One region of the Streptomyces sp. NPDC046197 genome, then DNA from elsewhere that is predicted to be linked to it. Evidence: riboswitches for the same ligand, from Rfam matches in the RefSeq annotation. Region 1 holds a riboswitch; each other region holds the start of a gene.
The links. A riboswitch is a leader RNA that binds a small molecule or an ion and turns the genes downstream of it on or off. The one in region 1 is predicted to bind ZMP and ZTP.
Positions count from the first base shown of each region.

Region 2: it holds a riboswitch for ZMP and ZTP, as region 1 does, so the genes downstream of both, AB0A61_RS32100 (phosphoribosylaminoimidazolecarboxamide formyltransferase) here and AB0A61_RS04545 (glycine hydroxymethyltransferase) in region 1, are expected to answer to the same signal.
Region 3: it holds a riboswitch for ZMP and ZTP, as region 1 does, so the genes downstream of both, AB0A61_RS14000 (bifunctional 5,10-methylenetetrahydrofolate dehydrogenase/5,10-methenyltetrahydrofolate cyclohydrolase) here and AB0A61_RS04545 (glycine hydroxymethyltransferase) in region 1, are expected to answer to the same signal.

Region 1 covers NZ_JBEYZY010000002.1:398,778-404,742, reverse strand. Annotated here, with positions in the region: gene AB0A61_RS04555 (2'-5' RNA ligase family protein) at 1-399, opposite strand, end outside; gene trpS (tryptophan--tRNA ligase) at 571-1,584, opposite strand; gene AB0A61_RS04545 (glycine hydroxymethyltransferase) at 1,709-3,157, opposite strand; ZMP/ZTP riboswitch at 3,190-3,284, opposite strand; gene rocD (ornithine--oxo-acid transaminase) at 3,377-4,582, shown strand; gene AB0A61_RS04535 (glutathionylspermidine synthase family protein) at 4,628-5,809, opposite strand; gene AB0A61_RS04530 (hypothetical protein) at 5,905-5,965, opposite strand, start outside.
Region 2 covers NZ_JBEYZY010000031.1:69,993-75,957, forward strand. Annotated here, with positions in the region: gene AB0A61_RS32090 (methylaspartate mutase) at 1-19, shown strand, start outside; gene AB0A61_RS32095 (SDR family oxidoreductase) at 1,240-2,085, shown strand; ZMP/ZTP riboswitch at 2,528-2,612, shown strand; gene AB0A61_RS32100 (phosphoribosylaminoimidazolecarboxamide formyltransferase) at 2,575-3,801, shown strand; partial or broken gene AB0A61_RS32105 (short-chain dehydrogenase) at 3,865-3,987, shown strand; gene AB0A61_RS32110 (hypothetical protein) at 4,020-4,256, shown strand; gene AB0A61_RS32115 (GH25 family lysozyme) at 4,542-4,892, shown strand; gene AB0A61_RS32120 (hypothetical protein) at 5,212-5,385, opposite strand; partial or broken gene AB0A61_RS32125 (IS5/IS1182 family transposase) at 5,508-5,654, shown strand; gene pntB (Re/Si-specific NAD(P)(+) transhydrogenase subunit beta) at 5,683-5,965, opposite strand, start outside.
Region 3 covers NZ_JBEYZY010000008.1:138,311-144,275, reverse strand. Annotated here, with positions in the region: gene AB0A61_RS14015 (TetR/AcrR family transcriptional regulator) at 22-678, shown strand; gene AB0A61_RS14010 (sigma-70 family RNA polymerase sigma factor) at 815-1,354, shown strand; gene AB0A61_RS14005 (CU044_5270 family protein) at 1,347-2,318, shown strand; gene AB0A61_RS14000 (bifunctional 5,10-methylenetetrahydrofolate dehydrogenase/5,10-methenyltetrahydrofolate cyclohydrolase) at 2,319-3,167, opposite strand; ZMP/ZTP riboswitch at 3,190-3,275, opposite strand; gene AB0A61_RS13995 (nuclear transport factor 2 family protein) at 3,750-4,115, opposite strand; gene AB0A61_RS13990 (ABC transporter ATP-binding protein) at 4,220-5,965, opposite strand, start outside.

The DNA of each region.
Region 1 (5,965 bases):
CGCCGCGTCGTCGATGCCGTGCGCCACCGTCACATGCGGGTGGTAGGGGAACTGGAGTTCACGCGCCACGGGTCCGGACGCGTGGCGGACCTGCTTCTGCAGCCACGCGCACGCCTCGGCGCCCTCGACGACCCGCACGTACACCACCGGCGACAGCGGCCGGAAGGTACCGGTGCCGGACAGCCTCATCACGAAGGGGCGCCCGGCCGTGGCGACCTCGGTCAGGTGCGCCTCGACGGCCGCCAGGTCGGCGGCGTCGACCTCGGTCGGCGGCAGCAGGGTGACGTGCGTGGGGATGCCGTGAGCCGCGGCGTCGCCGAAGCCCGCGCGCCGCTCCTGGAGCAGGCTGCCGTGGGGCTCCGGGACCGCGATCGACACGCCGATCGTTACGGTCCCCACGTCGTCTCCTGTCGTCGTGTCTGTTTGGTTCTCAGCGGTTCTCGGCCGTTTCGTCACAGCCGTCCGGCTATCGACTGTACGACCACCGCCGCCTTGTGGGCAGGCGCAGCCATAGTGATGTGCAGCGCTCTGTCCCAGGTACGTGCGTGCGGTGGTGCGCCTCGGTGCCCGTCAGTGCTTCGCGGGCAGGAAACCGACCTTGTCGTACGCCTGGGAGAGGGTCTCCGCGGCGACCGTGCGCGCCTTCTCCGCGCCCTTGGCCAGGATCGAGTCCAGCGTCTCCGGGTCGTCCAGGTACTGCTGGGTCCGCTCCCGGAACGGCGTCACGAACTCGACCATGACCTCGGCGAGGTCGGTCTTGAGCGCACCGTAGCCCTTGCCGGTGTACTTCTCCTCCAGTTCGGTGATACCCGCGCCCGTGAGCGTCGAGTAGATCGTGAGGAGGTTGCTGACGCCGGGCTTGGTCTCGGGGTCGAACCGGATGACGGTGTCGGTGTCGGTGACCGCGCTCCGGACCTTCTTGGCGGTGGCCTTCGGATCGTCGAGGAGGTTGACGAGGCCCTTCGGCGTGGAGGCCGACTTGCTCATCTTGATCGACGGGTCCTGCAGGTCGTAGATCTTCGCGGTCTCCTTGAGGATGTACGGCCGCGGGACCGTGAAGATCTCGCCGAAGCGGCCGTTGAAACGCTCGGCGAGATCGCGGGTGAGCTCGATGTGCTGGCGCTGGTCCTCGCCCACCGGCACCTCGTTGGCCTGGTAGAGCAGGATGTCGGCGACCTGCAGGATCGGGTACGTGAACAGGCCGACGGACGCCCGGTCGGCGCCCTGCTTGGCGGACTTGTCCTTGAACTGGGTCATGCGGGACGCCTCGCCGAAGCCGGTGAGGCAGTTCATGACCCAGGCCAGCTGGGCGTGCTCGGGGACATGGCTCTGAACGAAGAGCGTGCAGCGGTCCGGGTCGAGCCCGGCGGCCAGCAGCTGGGCGGCGGCCAGCCGGGTGTTGGCGCGGAGCTCCTCCGGGTCCTGCGGGACCGTGATCGCGTGGAGGTCGACGACCATGTAGAACGCGTCGTGGGACTCCTGCAGGGCCACCCACTGGCGGACGGCGCCGAGGTAGTTGCCGAGGTGGAACGAGCCTGCCGTGGGCTGGATTCCGGAGAGCACGCGGGGTCGGTCAGTCGCCATGTCTTTCATTGTCTCAGAGAGCGCGGGGGGGTCGGTGCGTGGGGAACTGCGGACCGTGGTGGGCCGATCGCACCCGCGCCGCGGGGCCGCACACCCATGCGGCCCCGCGCCCCTGCGGGCCGGCTCAGCCCAGGTCGATCTCCGGGTACAGCGGGAAGCCCGCCACCAGGTCCGTCGCCCGCTGGGCGATCTCCTCCGCGGTCTTCTCGTCCAGGACGTGGGCGGCCTTGGACGGGGCACCCGACTTGGTCGTGCCCGGCTGTGTGGTGGTCAGGACCCGGTCGATCAGGCCCGCCACCTCGTCCATCTCGGCGGTGCCGAGGCCGCGCGTGGTCAGCGCCGGGGTGCCGATGCGGATGCCGGAGGTGTACCAGGCGCCGTTGGGGTCGGCCGGGATCGCGTTGCGGTTGGTGACGATGCCGGAGTCCAGCAGCGCCGCTTCCGCCTGGCGGCCGGTGAGGCCGTAGGACGAGGCCACGTCGATCAGGTTCAGATGGTTGTCCGTGCCGCCGGTGACCAGGGTGGCGCCCCGGCGCATCAGGCCTTCCGCGAGGGCCCTGGAGTTGTCGACGATGCGCTGGGCGTAGTCCTGGAAGGAGGGCTGCCGGGCCTCGGCGAGGGCGACGGCCTTGGCCGCCATGACGTGCGGGAGCGGACCGCCGAGGACCATCGGGCAGCCGCGGTCGACCTGGTCCCTGAGGGAGTCGTCGCACAGGACCATGCCGCCGCGCGGGCCGCGCAGCGACTTGTGGGTGGTGGTGGTGACGATCTGGGCGTGCGGGACCGGGTCGAAGTCGCCGGTGAGGACCTTGCCCGCGACCAGGCCCGCGAAGTGGGCCATGTCGACCATGAGCGTGGCGCCGACCTCGTCGGCGATCTCGCGCATGATCCGGAAGTTCACCAGACGGGGGTAGGCGGAGTACCCGGCGACGATGATCAGCGGCTTGAACTCGCGGGCGGAGGCGCGCAGGGCCGCGTAGTCGATCAGACCGGTGGCCGGGTCGGTGCCGTAGGAGCGCTGGTCGAACATCTTGCCGGAGATGTTCGGGCGGAAGCCGTGGGTGAGATGGCCACCGGCGTCCAGGGACATGCCGAGCATGCGCTGGTTGCCGAAGGCTCGGCGCAGCTCGGCCCAGTCGGCCTCGGAGAGGTCGTTGACCTGGCGGACACCGGCCTTCTCCAGGGCCGGGGCCTCGACCCGCTGGGCGAGGACGGCCCAGAAGGCGACGAGGTTGGCGTCGATGCCGGAGTGCGGCTGGACATAGGCGTGGGCGGCGCCGAAGAGCTCCTTGGCGTGCTCGGCGGCGAGCGACTCCACGGTGTCGACGTTGCGGCAGCCGGCGTAGAAGCGGCGGCCGACGGTGCCCTCGGCGTACTTGTCGCTGAACCAGTTCCCCATCGCCAGGAGGGTGGCCGGGGAGGCGTAGTTCTCGGAGGCGATCAGCTTGAGCATCTCGCGCTGGTCGGTGACCTCCTGGCCGATGGCGTCGGCGACCCGCGGCTCCACGGCGCGGATCACGTCGAGGGCGGCGCGGAAGGCGGTGGACTCGGTGGAGAGGGGCTGCTCTGGCATGGGGACCTCCGGACGGCGTGTGTACAGCGTTCACGGTTGGCCCAGGCGCACGGCTCACAATCGCTTGTCTCCGGGCCGCTCCCCGATGGTCGGTCCCATCCCAAGCGCGCCAGTCACGGCCCGTTGATCAGCCTACCGGGCGTGCCGGACGGGGAGTCTGCCGCGTCCGGCATGCGAGCGAGGATAGGAAGGGGGTGACCCTCATCCCCGGGAGCTGCCGTGACCACTACGGAAGACCTCATCGCCGCCGCCGACGCCCACAGCGCGCACACCTACCACCCGCTGCCGGTGGTGATCGCCACCGCTGACGGGGCCTGGATGACCGACGTGGAGGGCCGCCGGTATCTCGATCTGCTGGCCGGCTACTCGGCGCTGAACTTCGGGCACGGCAACCGGCGGCTGGTCGAGGCGGCCAAGGCGCAGATGGAGCGGGTGACGCTGACCTCGCGGGCGTTCCACCACGACCTGTTCGGCGCGTTCTGCGGGCAGCTGGCCGAGCTGTGCGGGATGCAGACGGTGCTGCCGATGAACACGGGTGCGGAGGCGGTCGAGACGGCCGTGAAGACGGCCCGGAAGTGGGGCTACCGGGTCAAGGGCGTGCCCGGCGAAATGGCGAAGATCGTGGTGGCGGGCAACAACTTCCACGGGCGGACGACGACGATCATCAGCTTCTCCACCGACCCGGAGGCGCGGTCGGACTTCGGGCCGTACACGCCGGGGTTCGAGATCGTGCCCTACGGGGACATGACGGCGATGCGGTCGGCGGTCACGGAGAACACGGTCGCCGTGCTGCTCGAGCCGATCCAGGGGGAGGCGGGGGTCCTGGTTCCACCGGCCGGCTATCTGGCGGCGGTGCGGGAGCTGACGCGGGAGCGGAACGTGCTGTTCGTGGCCGACGAGATCCAGTCGGGGCTGGGCCGCACGGGCCGGACCTTCGCCTGCGAGCACGAGGGTGTCGTACCGGATGTGTACGTGCTGGGGAAGGCGCTCGGGGGCGGGATCGTGCCGGTGTCCGCGGTGGTGTCGTCGCGCGACGTGCTCGGGGTGTTCCGGCCGGGCGAGCACGGGTCGACGTTCGGCGGGAGCCCGCTGGCGTGCGCGGTGGCGCTGGAGGTGATGGCGATGCTGCGGTCGGGCGAGTTCCAGGCGCGGGCCGCGGAGCTCGGTGAGCACCTGCACCGGGAGCTGGGGCTGCTGGCCGGCACCGGGCGGGTGACGGCGGTTCGCGGGCGCGGCCTGTGGGCGGGCGTCGACGTCGACCCGGCGCTCGGCACGGCCCGGGAGATCTCCGAGAAGCTGATGGACCGGGGCGTCCTGGTGAAGGACACCCACGGCTCGACGATCCGGATCGCCCCGCCCCTGGTGATCAGCAAGGAGGACCTGGACTGGGGCCTGGACCAGCTGCGCGGGGTGCTGGGCGGGTAGGGCCTGTGCGGCGGATCGGGCCCGCTCCGAGCCGGGGGTTCGCCTTCAGAGGATCACGTGCGGCAGGAAGCGGGCGTACTCGTCCGTGACCAGGCCCGCGGACTCACGGATGCCCAGGCCCGCGGCCTCGCCGTCGACGACCCAGGCGCCGAGGACGACGTGGTTGCCGTCGAAGGCGGGCAGGGGGGCCAGGGCCTGGTAGCAGCAGGGCTCGTCGCGGACCACGGGGTCGGTGCCGGGCCCGTGGACGGTCACGCCGGCTCCCTCCCTGCCCAGCAGCGGTTTGGCGACGTACCCGGTCGTCGCCGCCAGCCCGCGCGGGCCGTCCAGGTGGGCGGGCAGCAGGTTCGGGTGCCCGGGATACAGCTCCCACAGGATGGCCAGGAGCGCCTTGTTGCTGAGGAGCATCTTCCAGGCGGGTTCGATCCACAGGGTGCTGCCGGTCCCGCCGCCGTTGTCGAGGGTGTCGAGGACGTGGCCGGCGAAGCGGTCGGTGGTGAGCCATTCCCACGGGTAGAGCTTGAAGATGCTGCGGATGAACCGGAGGTCGTTGTCCACGAACCGCCCGGACAACGTGTCCCAGCCGATCTCCTCCATCGAGATCCAGTCGGTGTCGAGCCCTGCCTGCTCGGCGGTCTCCTTCAGGTAGGCCACCGTCATGAGGTCCTCGCCGAGTTCGTCGGCGCTGGAGTGCGCGAAGTGGAGCGGGCCGGGCGGCAGCAGCGGGGCCTGCTTCTTCCAGGCGGCGACGAGGCGTTCGTGGAGGGAGTTCCACTGGTCGGCGCCGGGGAAGCGCTCCTCCATCCAGAACCACTGGGGCGAGGCGGCCTCGACGAGGGAGGTGGGGGTGTCGGCGTTGTACTCGAGCAGTTTCGCCGGGCCGGTGCCGTCGTAGCGCAGGTCGAAACGGCCGTAGAGGGAAGGGAGGTCGGCCCGCCGGTGCCATGCCTCGGAAACCGCCTCGGCCAGGCGCGGGTCGGTGATGCCGAGGTCGGCGAAGCGGTCGGCGGTGACGATGTGGTCCGCCGCCGCGAGGCACATGCGGTGGAGTTCCCCGACGGCCTCCTCCAGCGCCTCCACCTCGGGGAGGCCGAAGACGTAGTGGGCGCTCTCGTCCCAGTAGGGAAGGAGGGAGCCGTCGGGGTGGCGGGTGAGGGGGTAGATGAGCCCCTGTGCCTCCACGGTCTGCTGCCAGCCCGGCCGGGGTTCGATCGTTCGCCGTTCCATGTCTGCCGTCTCTGCCGTCTCTGCCGCCTGTGCCGTCCTGCCTGTGCCGCCTGTGCCCGTCCTGCCTGTGCCGCCTGTGCCGCCTTGGGCCCTCGTCAGCCGCCGGAGCTGCCCTTGCCACCGCCGAAGCCACCGCGGTGGACGCCGCTGCCGTGG
Region 2 (5,965 bases), on a different contig from region 1:
AGTTTGGAGGCTCGGGTGATTACATCGGCGACACCAAAGCAACAGTGCCCCGCTCCAAGCTGGCACGAAGATCGGCACATCGGCGGCTCGTCAGCACGATAACCTGCGCTTCTTTGCCAACTACGCAGCGACACATCCGTTATGAAGGGCAAGGCACCTTCAGGCAGGGTGAGTTGGAGGGCACGCAGGGCGTGAAAGAAGCACATACGGCGCATCAGGAGCGCTCGGAGGGCTGGGCTCCATGCCCCTGCTGCCCGTCATCATCGACCGATCCGTGGCTGGCAAGAGGACTTCCGTCAGGGCGGTCGCAGATCCAGACCGGGCCACCTGCGGCGAGACGTTGACGGGTACACGGGACAGCCGCATGGCACGGAGCCTGGTCCGTCGCAGCGGCCGCGGCACGTTCAGGGGCACCGGTCTGCCCCACGCGAGTTTCCTCGGGCCGCTTCCCGTCGGCGATCGCCAGCGCGGATTCCCGTGCCGCGTGCGAGGGTCCACTGCAGATCCCCCGAGTCCGGGCAGGCCGGGTCTGTCAAACGAACGTGTAACCAGGGTGGTTGCGGTTACTGCCGGACCGCTGAGAGCCGGCTGTCGAAGGTGATGTCGAAGGCGTTCCCACAACCGCGGCGAGCGGCACGCTCAGCGCCTCGGGCGGCCGGCGCACCGCGAAACCGACGGTGGCGAGCAGCCCGGCCGCCGGGACGAGCAGCAGCCAGACCACCAGCTCGGGGCGGCCCCCCGGTGGCGCCCGCCACCAGGGCGCAGACCACGGCCGTGGCGCAGACGACGGAGACTGTGCCCCGCCCGCAGGTGCCACCGGCAGCGCAGCAGGCACTCCCCGTGCTGTGACCGCCAAGGGCCACGTCCACGCAGCTCGCGAAGCTCATCCGCGACCACTGGAAGACCGAGGCCCTGCACCACGTCCGCGACATCACCTTCGCCGAGGACGCCTCCCAGCTGCAGACCGGCAACGCACCGCGCTCCCTGGCGACTTGGCGCCATTTTGCCGTCGGCGCCCTGCGAATGAACGGCGTGAAGAACATCGCCTCCGGCCTCCACAGCAACGCGCGCGACACCCGCCGACCACGTCGAAGCCCTGCATCCGCAGCGAAAAAGACACCTGCTGGGGCGGACGTCCACTGAACGCCGCAGCTCGAAGATCACTACAGGCCTGCGCGCGTCCATCCCAGTGTGTTCTGATTCTTGGGAAGTCACTGCTATCGCCTGGAGGATGTGACGATGATTCTGGTGACTGGCGCGAGTGGGAACGTCGGAACGGCTCTCCTCACTCTCCTTCATGCCGATGGCGTGGCCGCGCGCGCGGCTTACCGTGATCCGCACACCACGGCTCAGGTGATCAAGTCGGGCGGTCGGGCCGTGACGCTCGATCTGGCCATGCCGGACACGATCGGTCCTGCGCTCGATGGCGTCGACGCCGTATTCCTTCTCGGCGCGACGAGCCCCGCTCAGACGACGCACGAACTCAACATGCTGGAAGCCGCCCGTGCGGTGGGTGTTCGCGTGGTGAAGCTGTCGGTCTGGCGGGCCGACGAAGGACTCTCACCGATCGCCCGGCTGCATCAGCCCGTCGAGCAGTCGCTGGTTGCGGCCGGTTTGCCCTGGACGATCCTGCGACCCAACTTCTATCTGCAAAACTTCCTGCGCCAGCCGTCCATCCGCGAGACCGGGGAGTTCAGTCTCCCGTTGATCACGGCACCCATAAGCTTCATCGACATCGGCGACATCGCCCGTGTCGCAGCGCGGGTTCTCACCACCGATGGCCACGACGGCTGCGTCTATGAACTCACCGGGCCCAAGGCACTGACCTACGCTGAAGCCGCCGAAGAGTTTTCCGACGTCCTTGGCAAGCCGGTGCGGTACGTGGGCCTGCCGGACGACGAAGCGCGCGCGGCAATGCTGAGCCGCGGGATGCCGGAGTTCTACGTCAACGCGCTGATAGGAGTTGCCCGCGCTTACCGCGATGGTGGTGCCGAGACCGTCACTTCAACCGTCACCGACCTCACGGGGCGTGAAGCCGTCGGTTTTGCCGATTTCGTGCGTCAGAACCGCCACTTCTTCGACTGACCATGGTCCGATGCGGTGGCTGGAGCATGGCGAGGAAGCCGCGTCCCAGGCCGTCCTCAACGCCGGCACCCTACTGACCGGTGCCTTCCCCGTGCGGGGCGCTTCGGCACGACGGCCGTCCCCGTGATCCGAAGCAGCCCTGCTCGCCGGAAGCCCCCACGCCGATACGGCGGCCGATCTCGAAGCCAACGCCGGCACCTTCGCGCACTTGTCCGCCCACAGGGCACCGACATCCGCTGCTGGGCGAAGAAGAACAAGGTCGAGTTGTGCTTCACCCCGACCTACGCCTCGTGGGCCAACCTTCTCGAAACCCACTTCGGGCCGCTGAGTCAGTTCACCCTCGCCAACTCCCGCTCGGCGGCTACCTGCCGCGAGAAGGCCTTGTTGACCCTGCGTCTTTGCGGTCTGAGCGGCCACGTCGTACTGCTTGCCGATAGAGTTGGGCCCGGCCCGCAACTGGCGAGGGTGGATCACCACCAGGGAGCGGCCATGTTCCGACGCAAGCGTCGACCGCCTGGGCGCCTCCGTCAGCGATGTCCCGCTGAGGAGGCCAGGACAATGGAACTGCGCTACGGAACCAATCCGCACCAGACAGTGGCACCTGCCGCGCCAGTGACGCCCGGCCGGTGGCCGCTCCGGGTGCGGCACGGACAACCATCCCTCATCAACTTGATGGACGCGCTCAACGGGTGGCAGCTCGTGCACGAAGCGAGCCAGTCGCTCGGTCGGCCGGCAGCGGCTTCCTTCAAGCACGTCTCGCCCGCCGGCGTGGCCGTGTCCGGACCCGTCGACGAGGTCACAGCGGGGCTCTACGGCGTCGCCGGCGACAGCCTGGGCGCCCTAACCAGCGCTTACCTGCGCGCCCGGGATGCCGATCCGAAATCCTCCTATGGCGACTTCGCCGCGGTCTCCCACCCGGTCGACATCGAGCTCGCCGAGCTGCTGACCAGCGTGGTGTGCGACGGCATCATCGCGCCCGGCTACGCGCCGGGCACAGTCGAGCGGCTCAGCAAAAAGAAGGACGGTCGCTTCCTGGTCCTGGAGGCAGACAAGACGTTCACGCCTTCGCGGTTCGAGGCGCGGGAAATCTTCGGCCTGCGCCTGGTCCAGGAACGCGATCAGGTACAGCTCTCCGCCGCCCTGCTCGACGCCCCCGTGGTCGGCACACTGCCCAAGGCCGCAGTGGACGACCTGCTGCTGGGGCTGGCGGTCATGCGCTACACCCAGTCCAATTCGGTGTGCTACCTGCGTGACGGGATGACCTTGGGAATCGGCGCCGGCCAGCAGTCACGTGTCGACTGCACCCGTCTCGCCGGAGCCAAGGTCGACAACTGGTGGCTGCGACGCCACCCGGCCGTGCGCGCCCTCACCTTCCGGCCGGGCATCCGCCGCCAGGATCGCATCAACTGGCAGATCCGCTTCATCGAGGGCGACCTCACCCCCAACGAGAGCAGGCGCCTGACGCAGGTACTGTCCACACCAGCCGACGCGCTGACGCCCGATCAGCGTGAGCAGTGGCGGCAACGCCTCACCGGCGTCGCCTTCGTCTCCGATGGCGCACTCCCGTTCCGCGACAACGTCGACCAGGCCCACCGCCACGGCGTCGAATACATCGCCGAGCCGGGCGGATCCATCAGGTCCGACGACGTCGAAAACGCCTGCCGCGAGCACCAGATCACGCTCACCCGCACCGGCCTCAGACTGTTCCACCACTGACGACGCCGGAGCCCCCGCGGACGACTGTGGGGACCCCGAGCCTCTGTCCGCTGTTCCCCAGAGCAGGAGCTGTTCGCCAAGGACCTTGAGCGGGCCGCGCGCCGCCTGGTGCACATCCCGGTCGGCCGGTTCGCGGAGGCCGGGGAGATCGCCGCGGCGGTCACGTTCCTCGCCGGCGACGACTCCTGGTCAGCACGGACAAGGGGCCCGGCGCCGTCGTGGAAGCGGTGGTGTTCCCCTCGCCGCGGGTCCAGGGCCGCTATCTGCTGCTCGGCTTCGGCTTCGACGACAACAGCAGGGGCCCGTCCGTGACGGACATGCAGTGGATCACTGATGGCATCGAGCGCCTCGACGGCAGCGGCAGCGGCAGCGGCACCAGCGCCGGACCGCGGCGCCGCCCGGCCGTCACAAGAACGTCCGGCCCCCGCCGCGGTACGTCGGCACGGTCACCGTGACCTCGTCGCCCACCGGCGCGCGTTACCCGGGTGCCCGCCCACCCGCCTTCTGGAGGCGCCACCATGCCGAAGCCCCGTCGCACCGGTGCTGTAGTCGTTCTGACTGTCCGGCTGTTCTGCGCCGGCCTTGCGCCCGCGACGGCGTCTGACCCAGGGGCCACCCCGTGCACGGCGTGGACACCTATCACCAGAACCACGACAACCGCGGCGGACGGCCCTTCGACTGGACATGGAACAGTGCGTCCAGGACGGGCACCACCTGACCGTGCCGCAGGTGAGCGACTCATGGAGCGGGTCCGCGCCGCGACCGGTGAGATGCCCGCCCTGTACGCACGGCGGTCCTTCGTCGACGGCTGTCTCGGCGGTACCAAAGCCCTGGCAAAGTACCCAGTACGCCTCGCTCGCTACAACTCCGGCTCCGCCGAGCCGTCCCCGCTGCCCGGCGGCTCGGGCTGGGACTTCTGGCAGTACAGCGAGGACGGCACCGTCGCCGGCATCGGCCCCAAGGTCTGCCTGGACGTCTTCCACGGGGACCTTGCCGAACTCAAACGACGCGCCCCCCCCTGCCCACCCACTGACAGCTCAGCTGCCGAGACTGCGCACAGCCGTACGTGCCCGGACAGGCAGTCACGGTGAAGCTCAGGGTGCGGATTTCGAACACGAAGTCGAGGCATATGAAGCTCATCGCGGACAAGCTCGCGCAGTGCGCCGAACTCGGCTCGACCGGGCATGAGCTGCATCCGACCGGCGCAGGCCTGCCGATCATGTGCCGTCTGGAGCTGCTCTTACCAGTGAAGTCCCCGGCACATCGCAGTCCGGGCTGCCGAAGACCGCGGTAGGGACGAGGCGTCTGCCCATCCTGCTCCCGTTAATCCAGATGAGTGACTTTTCATCATTGTGCTTCCGGGCACTGACAACCGTGCAGCAACACGGCTGACCACAACCGCCCTTGGTCTCACCCATCGGAACGGGTGAGACCAAGAACGAGAGGAGCCTCGCCCAACGGGCCGTCGGCGATCCAGAACCGGTGGGCGGACAGGATCGTGCGCAGCGCCTGGTTCATCGCGGCCTGCTGGGCGTTGCGCAGTTCCAGGGAAGGTGGTGGGCGGCCGCCGGGTCCTGCCGCCACAGCACCCGCAGCACGCGCCGGTCCTGCGGCATCAGGGCCACGCCGGTCTCTCCCCCCGTCCGCGGCCGCCTCGCTGTTCCGCCACGGCGGTGGTCTGTCCCCTGCTGGCGGCCGCCACCGGGCTCATGCACCATCGGGGCCTCGCCCGCGACCACGAAACCCACCCGCACCGACCAGCAGCCGTGATTCAACTGGCCGCCATCAACCTCATGCCCCTCCGCCTCACCCACGAAGCCACCCCCAACTGGCGTGGCGGCCAACCCAAATGAGACAGACAACCGAGGATCAGGCCCTCACTCAGTGGCTGGCCACCGTCGCCCGGCGTGCGGCCGGGGCCGCTTCGCGTCGGTTGTCGGTGCTGAGTGCGTGCAGGATCTCCTCCACGCTCTGTTTGGCGTCGCCGAAGAGCATGCTGCTGTTCTCGCGGAAGAAGAGGGGGTTCTGCACGCCTGCGTAGCCGGAGGCCATGGAGCGCTTGAAGACGATGACCTGCTCCGCTTCCCACACTCGCAGCACCGGCATGCCGGCGATCGGGCTGCCTGGATCCTCGGTCGCGGCGGGGTTCACGGTGTCGTTCGCG
Region 3 (5,965 bases), on a different contig from region 1:
GGGTGGACGAGGGAGGGGACCGTGACGGGCAGGCTGAGAGCGCCGACCGGCCGCTACGGGGGCAAGTCCGCCGCGCAACGGCAGGCCGAGCGGCGGTGCCGTTTCCTGCGGGCCGCGCTCCAGTTGTTCGGCGACACGCCCGGCTTCCGCTCCACGACGGTCGCGGCGCTCAGCGAGGCCGCGGGGCTGTCGACGCGTCAGTTCTACGAGGAGTTCCGCACCCTGGAGGACGTGCTGGCCGCCCTCCACCTCCAGGTCAACGACTGGGCCGAGCAGGCGGTCCTGGACGCGCTCGCCGAGGCCGGGGACCTCCTGCCCCTCGCGCAGCGGGTCGCCACGCTCTTCCGCGCCTACGCCGCCAGTGTCACCGCCGACCCGCGCCGGATCCGCATCACCTTCGTCGAGATCATCGGGGTCAGTCCACGCCTGGAGGAGCAGCGCCTGGCCCGCCGGTCGCGCTGGGTCGACCTCATCTGCGCCGAGGTGCGGGCCGCCGCCGTCCGCGGGGAGGCGGCCCGGCGCGACTACCGCATCGCCGCCACCGCCTTCCTCGGCAGCGTCAACGGCCTGCTCCACGACTGGAGCGCCGGGTGGGTGGACGCGTCCCTGGACGACGTCGTCGACGAACTCGTCCGCCAGCTCCTGGGCATCCTGCGCCCACCGGGCTGGAGTCCTTGAGCGGTCCAGGGGGTGTCCGGGGCCCGTCCGGGCCAGGGGTCCGCCCGGGCCGGATCCGGGCGTCGACTCGAACGGGGGCGACGAGCGTCACAGCGACGGGTGTGACGTTCCTACGGGTGCCGGACACGAACGGGACATGAGCAACGACGAGGACTTCGCCGCTGCCTATCGCGCGTGCTACTGGGCGGTCAGCCGCTATGTCGCGCGGCGACTGGACGGCCGGGCGAGCGAGGTGGAGGAAGTGGTGGCGGAGGTGTTCACCGTGGCGTGGCGGCGCCGGGCCGACCTGCCGCCGTCCCCGCTGCCGTGGCTGTACGGCGTGGCGCGCAACTGCCTGGCGAACGCGGTACGCGGCTACGGACGGCGCCGCCGGCTGGTCGACCGGCTGGGCCACGAGCAGACCGCACACGGCCGGCACACGGTGGCCGGCCCGGACGCGGAGCTGCCGGGCGCCTGGGTGCACGAGGCGCTCCTCCGGCTCTCCCCGGCCGACCAGGAGGTACTGCGCCTGACCGCGTGGGAGGAACTCGACGTCGACGAGGTCGCCGTCGTGCTCGGCTGCGGCCGCCGGGCGGCGGCCATGCGGCTGCACCGCGCCCGCCGCCGGCTGAGAGCGGAGATCGACCGCATGCGCCCCCCGCTCGTCACCTCCACCAAGGACCACGGCCATGACTGACGAACTCGAACTGCTGCGCCGCGCCAACCCCGTACCCGCGGACGGCCCCCACTTCGGCGACGGCCCCCTCGACCACCGTGCCGAGCGGCACCTCAACCGGCTGCTGCGCGAGGAAACCCCGAGCCGCCGTCCCCTCCGGAAGGCCGTCTGGGGGCTGGCGGCCACGGCCGTCGTCGCCGCCACAGTGTCGGCACTGCTGCTCTCCGGCCCGAGCACCGCGCCAGCCGTCGCCGCCCCCCGCCCCCTGGTGGTGCAGGCCGGCTCCACCCCCGTACCCCTGGACCGGCTCGCCGAGCGCGCCCGGGCGGCCGCCGCCGACGGCGCGCCGGGCCTGCGCAAGGGCACCCACGTGCAGTCGTGGAGCCTCGGCATGGAGGACGACAGGCCGCCGGTCACCCTGCCCGAGGAGCGCGTCGTGCGATGGCGGGCCGACGGCAGCCGCACCGAACTCGTGGTCGCGACCGACCCGCGCCACCCGGGCCGCCCGGTCCTCACCGACGAGGGCGGCGCGGCGCGCCGGGTCGCCGACGGCCATGTCCTCAGCGACCGGACCTACCCGCCGAGTTGGAGCGACGCCCCGCCCGAGTCGTCGCCGCCGCACGACCCAGCACACCTGCGCGCCTATCTCGCCGAGGTGGCGCACAGCACTTCCCCGACCACCACCGAACTGCTCGACGCCACGGCGGAGTTGCTCGACCACTGGACGCTCGGGCCGCGCGAGTCCGCCGCCCTCGCCGGGCTGCTGGCCGACGGCGGGCACCTGCGACCGGTCGGCCGGGTCACCGACCGGCTCGGCCGCCGCGGTCAGGCCTACGTCCTCGACGCCCCCGGCATTCGCCGGATGCTGATCATGGACCCGGCCACCGGGGCAGTACTGGGACTGGAGACGACCTTCACCACCGCCGGGCCCGAGTACGGCGTCCAGGCCGGGGACGTCATGCAGTACAGCGCCTGGATGCGCTGATCACACCCCGAGCTGCCGGGCGGCCGCGGTGACGGTCTGCTCCAGCAGCGTGGCGATCGTCATCGGACCGACGCCGCCCGGCACCGGGGTGATGAGCGAGGCCCGCTCCGCGGCGGAGTCGAAGTCGACGTCGCCGATGGTGCCCGGGTTGTACCCGGCGTCGATCACGACGGCGCCGGGCTTGATGTCCTGGCCGCGGACGAGCCGCGGCCGCCCCACGGCGGCGACGACGATGTCCGCCTCGCGGACGGCGGCCGACAGGTCGTGGGTGCGGGAGTGGCAGTACGTCACCGTGGCGTCGCGGGCAAGGAGCAGCATGCCGACCGGCTTGCCGAGGATGGCGCTGCGGCCCACGACGACGGCCCGCTTCCCGGCCGGGTCCACCTCGTACGCGTCGAGCAGCCGCAGGATGCCTCCGGGGGTGCAGGACACGAAGCCCGGCAGACCGAAACTCATCGTGGCGAACGAGGCGAAGGTGACGCCGTCGACGTCCTTCTCGGGCGCGATCGCCTCGAACGCGGCCCGCTCGTCGATGTGCTCGCCGACGGGATGCTGCAGCAGGATGCCGTGCACGCCGGGGTCGGCCGACAGGGACGTGAGCGTGCCGACCAGCTCCCGCGTGGTGGTCGCGGCCGGCAGTGCCACATGGCGCGAGGCGATGCCGGCCCGGCGGCAGCGGTTCTGCTTCATCCGGACGTAGGTGACGGAGGCGGGGTCCTCGCCCACCAGCACCGTCGCGAGGCAGGGCGCCGTTCCCGTGCGCTCGGTGAGGGCGGCCGCCTTCTCGGCGGTCTCCTCGACGATGCGGCGGGCGAGCGCGATGCCGTCCATGAGCCGGGCCTGGGACATGATCCACTCCCTGAGCGGTTGACGGGATCGCCCAGGCGCGCGGCATTCGACTCTGCGTGGGCCGCTCCCCGGTGGTGCTCCACCTCAGCGCCAGTCACGACCCCGGCCCACCTTAACCGAGCAGGCGCCCCGATCAGGACGCACGTTCGGGGTCGCGGGGCCGTCGCAGGTCCTGACCGCAGGGCCCGGTCATGGTCAACGCGCAGGCAGAGTCGGGTGGTTGGCCGGTCTTCTGGGGCGCCGGTCTTCTTCTGGGGCGCCGGTCTTCAGGGGCGCCGGTCTTCAGGGACGTACGGGCGGATCCGGTTCAGCGATGCCGGCCATGGCGCGGTCTCAGCGCGCGCGGCGTCAGAGCACGTGGCGTCCGAGTACTCGGCGTCAGAACGCGTGGCGTCAGAGCGCGCGGACGGGGCCGCGCCGCCCGCAGCATCGCCCGCAGCACAACGGCGGACGCCAGCCGGCGTGCCGCGGTGGCCGGCCCCGGCCGCCCGAGCAGTGCGGAGCGCGATCGTCCCAGGCCCGCCCGGGCGGAGAAGGACCAGGTCAGCCGGGAACTGACCTGGAACCTTGCCGCCTTCCTGCCTACTCGTCCCATGCCTGGATCAGAATCTGGTCGGTGATCTTGCCGTTGCGCAACGAGATCATGGACTCGGCGAGGACACGGACGCCGTCGGGGTATTCGCAGGACTCGACGTACGCGGCGTGGTCGCCCTGTACGACGCAGGTCTCCAGCTTGTGCCTCATGTCGCGGCTGTAGACGTCGTCGAGCAGGGAGCGGATCTCGTTCCGGCCCTGCAGGATCTTCGGGTGACTGGGCTGGGTGTTGCGGTCCACTATGCGTATCTCCGCGTCGTCCGCGTACAGCGACAGGAGCGTGGACGCCGTGTCTGCCTCGATGCCGCGGCGCAGCGTTTCGGTGTTGAAGGCGGGGCTTGCCGGGGTAGCCATGGTGACCTCCTACGAGGGCCGCGGGCCCGGGGAGGAACGGGCCGCGACAGCCTCACCTTCGAGGCTCCTCCGCCCCGGCGGGCTCGGCAAGCGCAGCCCGGGCGTCAGTCCGCCGTCGCCAGGAACTGTGTCGCGGCCAGCTCCGCGTACAGCGGGTCGGCGGCCACCAGGTCGCGGTGAGTGCCCACCGCGCGGACGCGGCCCGCGTCCATGACCACGATCCGGTCGGCCATGGTCACCGTCGACAGCCGGTGCGCCACCACGAGGACGGTCGTCGCACGGGCCACGTCGGCCACGGTGTCGCGCAGCGCCGCCTCGTTCACCGCGTCCAGCTGCGAGGTCGCCTCGTCCAGGAGCAGCAGCCGCGGGCGGCGCAGCAGGGCGCGGGCGATCGCGACCCGCTGGCGCTCCCCGCCCGACAGCTTGGTCCCCCGGTGCCCGACGAGCGTGTCCAGGCCGCTCGGCAGCCGCGCCACCAGACCGTCCAGGCGCGTCGTCTTCAGCAACCGTTCCAGGGCGCCCTCGTCCGCATCCGGGTTGCCCAGCAGCAGGTTGTCCCGCAGCGAGCCCGACAGGACCGGCGCGTCCTGCTCCACGTAACCGATGGCGGAGCGCAGTTGGGGCAGGTCCCAGTCGGCCAGGCTCCGGCCGTCGAGGGTGATCGCTCCGGACTCGGGCTCGTAGAACCGTTCGATCAGCGAGAAGACCGTGGTCTTGCCCGCCCCGGACGGTCCGACGAACGCCGTCATGCCCTGGGCGGGCACCGAGAAGGTCACACCGTGGTGGACGTACGGCAGGTCGACGGCGTAACGGAAGCGGACGTCCACGAAGGCGAGCGCGGCCGGCCGGGCGCCGGGGGAGGGCAACGGCGCGGGCCGGCACGGGGGTTCGGCGGGCAGCCGCAGCGCCTCCTGGATGCGCGCCAGCGCCGCGGCGCCCGTCTGGTACTGCGTGACGGCGCCGACCACCTGCTGGATCGGCGACATCAGATAGAACACGTACAGCAGGAACGCCACCAGGGTGCCCACGCCGATGGCTCCGGTCGCCACCCGCGCCCCGCCCACCGCGAGCACCGTGATGAACGCGATCTGCATCGCCAGACCGGCCGTGTTGCCCGCCGCCGCCGACCACTTGGCGGCGCGCACGCTCTGCCGCCACGACTCCTCGGCCGCCGCGTGCAGCGTGTGCTCCTCGCGGTGCTCGGCGCCGGACGCCTTCACGGTGCGCAGGGCGCCCAGCACCCGCTCCAGCGAGGCGCCCATGACGCCCACCGCGTTCTGCGCCTGCCGGCTCGCCCGGTTGATGCGCGGCACGATCACCCCGAGCACCGTGCCCGCGAGCAGGATCACCGCCAGGGTGACCCCCAGCAGCACCACGTCGACCAGGCCCATCATCACCACCGTCGCGACCAGCGTGAGCCCGCCGGTACCGAGTCCGACCAGCGACTCCGTGGTGACCTCCCGCAACAGCGTGGTGTCCGAGGTGATCCGGGCCATCAGGTCGCCCGGCTCGCTGCGGTCGACCGCCGGTATGCGCAGCCGCAGCAGATACGACGACAGGGCGCGCCGGGCGCCGAGCACCACCGACTCGGCGGTGCGGCGCAACACGTACGAACCCAGCGCACCGATCGCCGCGTTGGCGACGACCAGGGCCGACATCGCCACCAGCGCACCCGTGACGGCGCGGTCGTGCGCGAGGTCGTCGACCAGTCCCCGCGCCACCAGCGGCAGCAGCAACCCGGTGGCCCCGGTGACCAGCGAGAGCAGCGCCCCCGCCAACAGGGCCCAGCGGTGGGGCCGTACGTAGTCCAGGAGCAGCCGCCAGGCGGGCGGATCGCTCGTCTCGCTGTC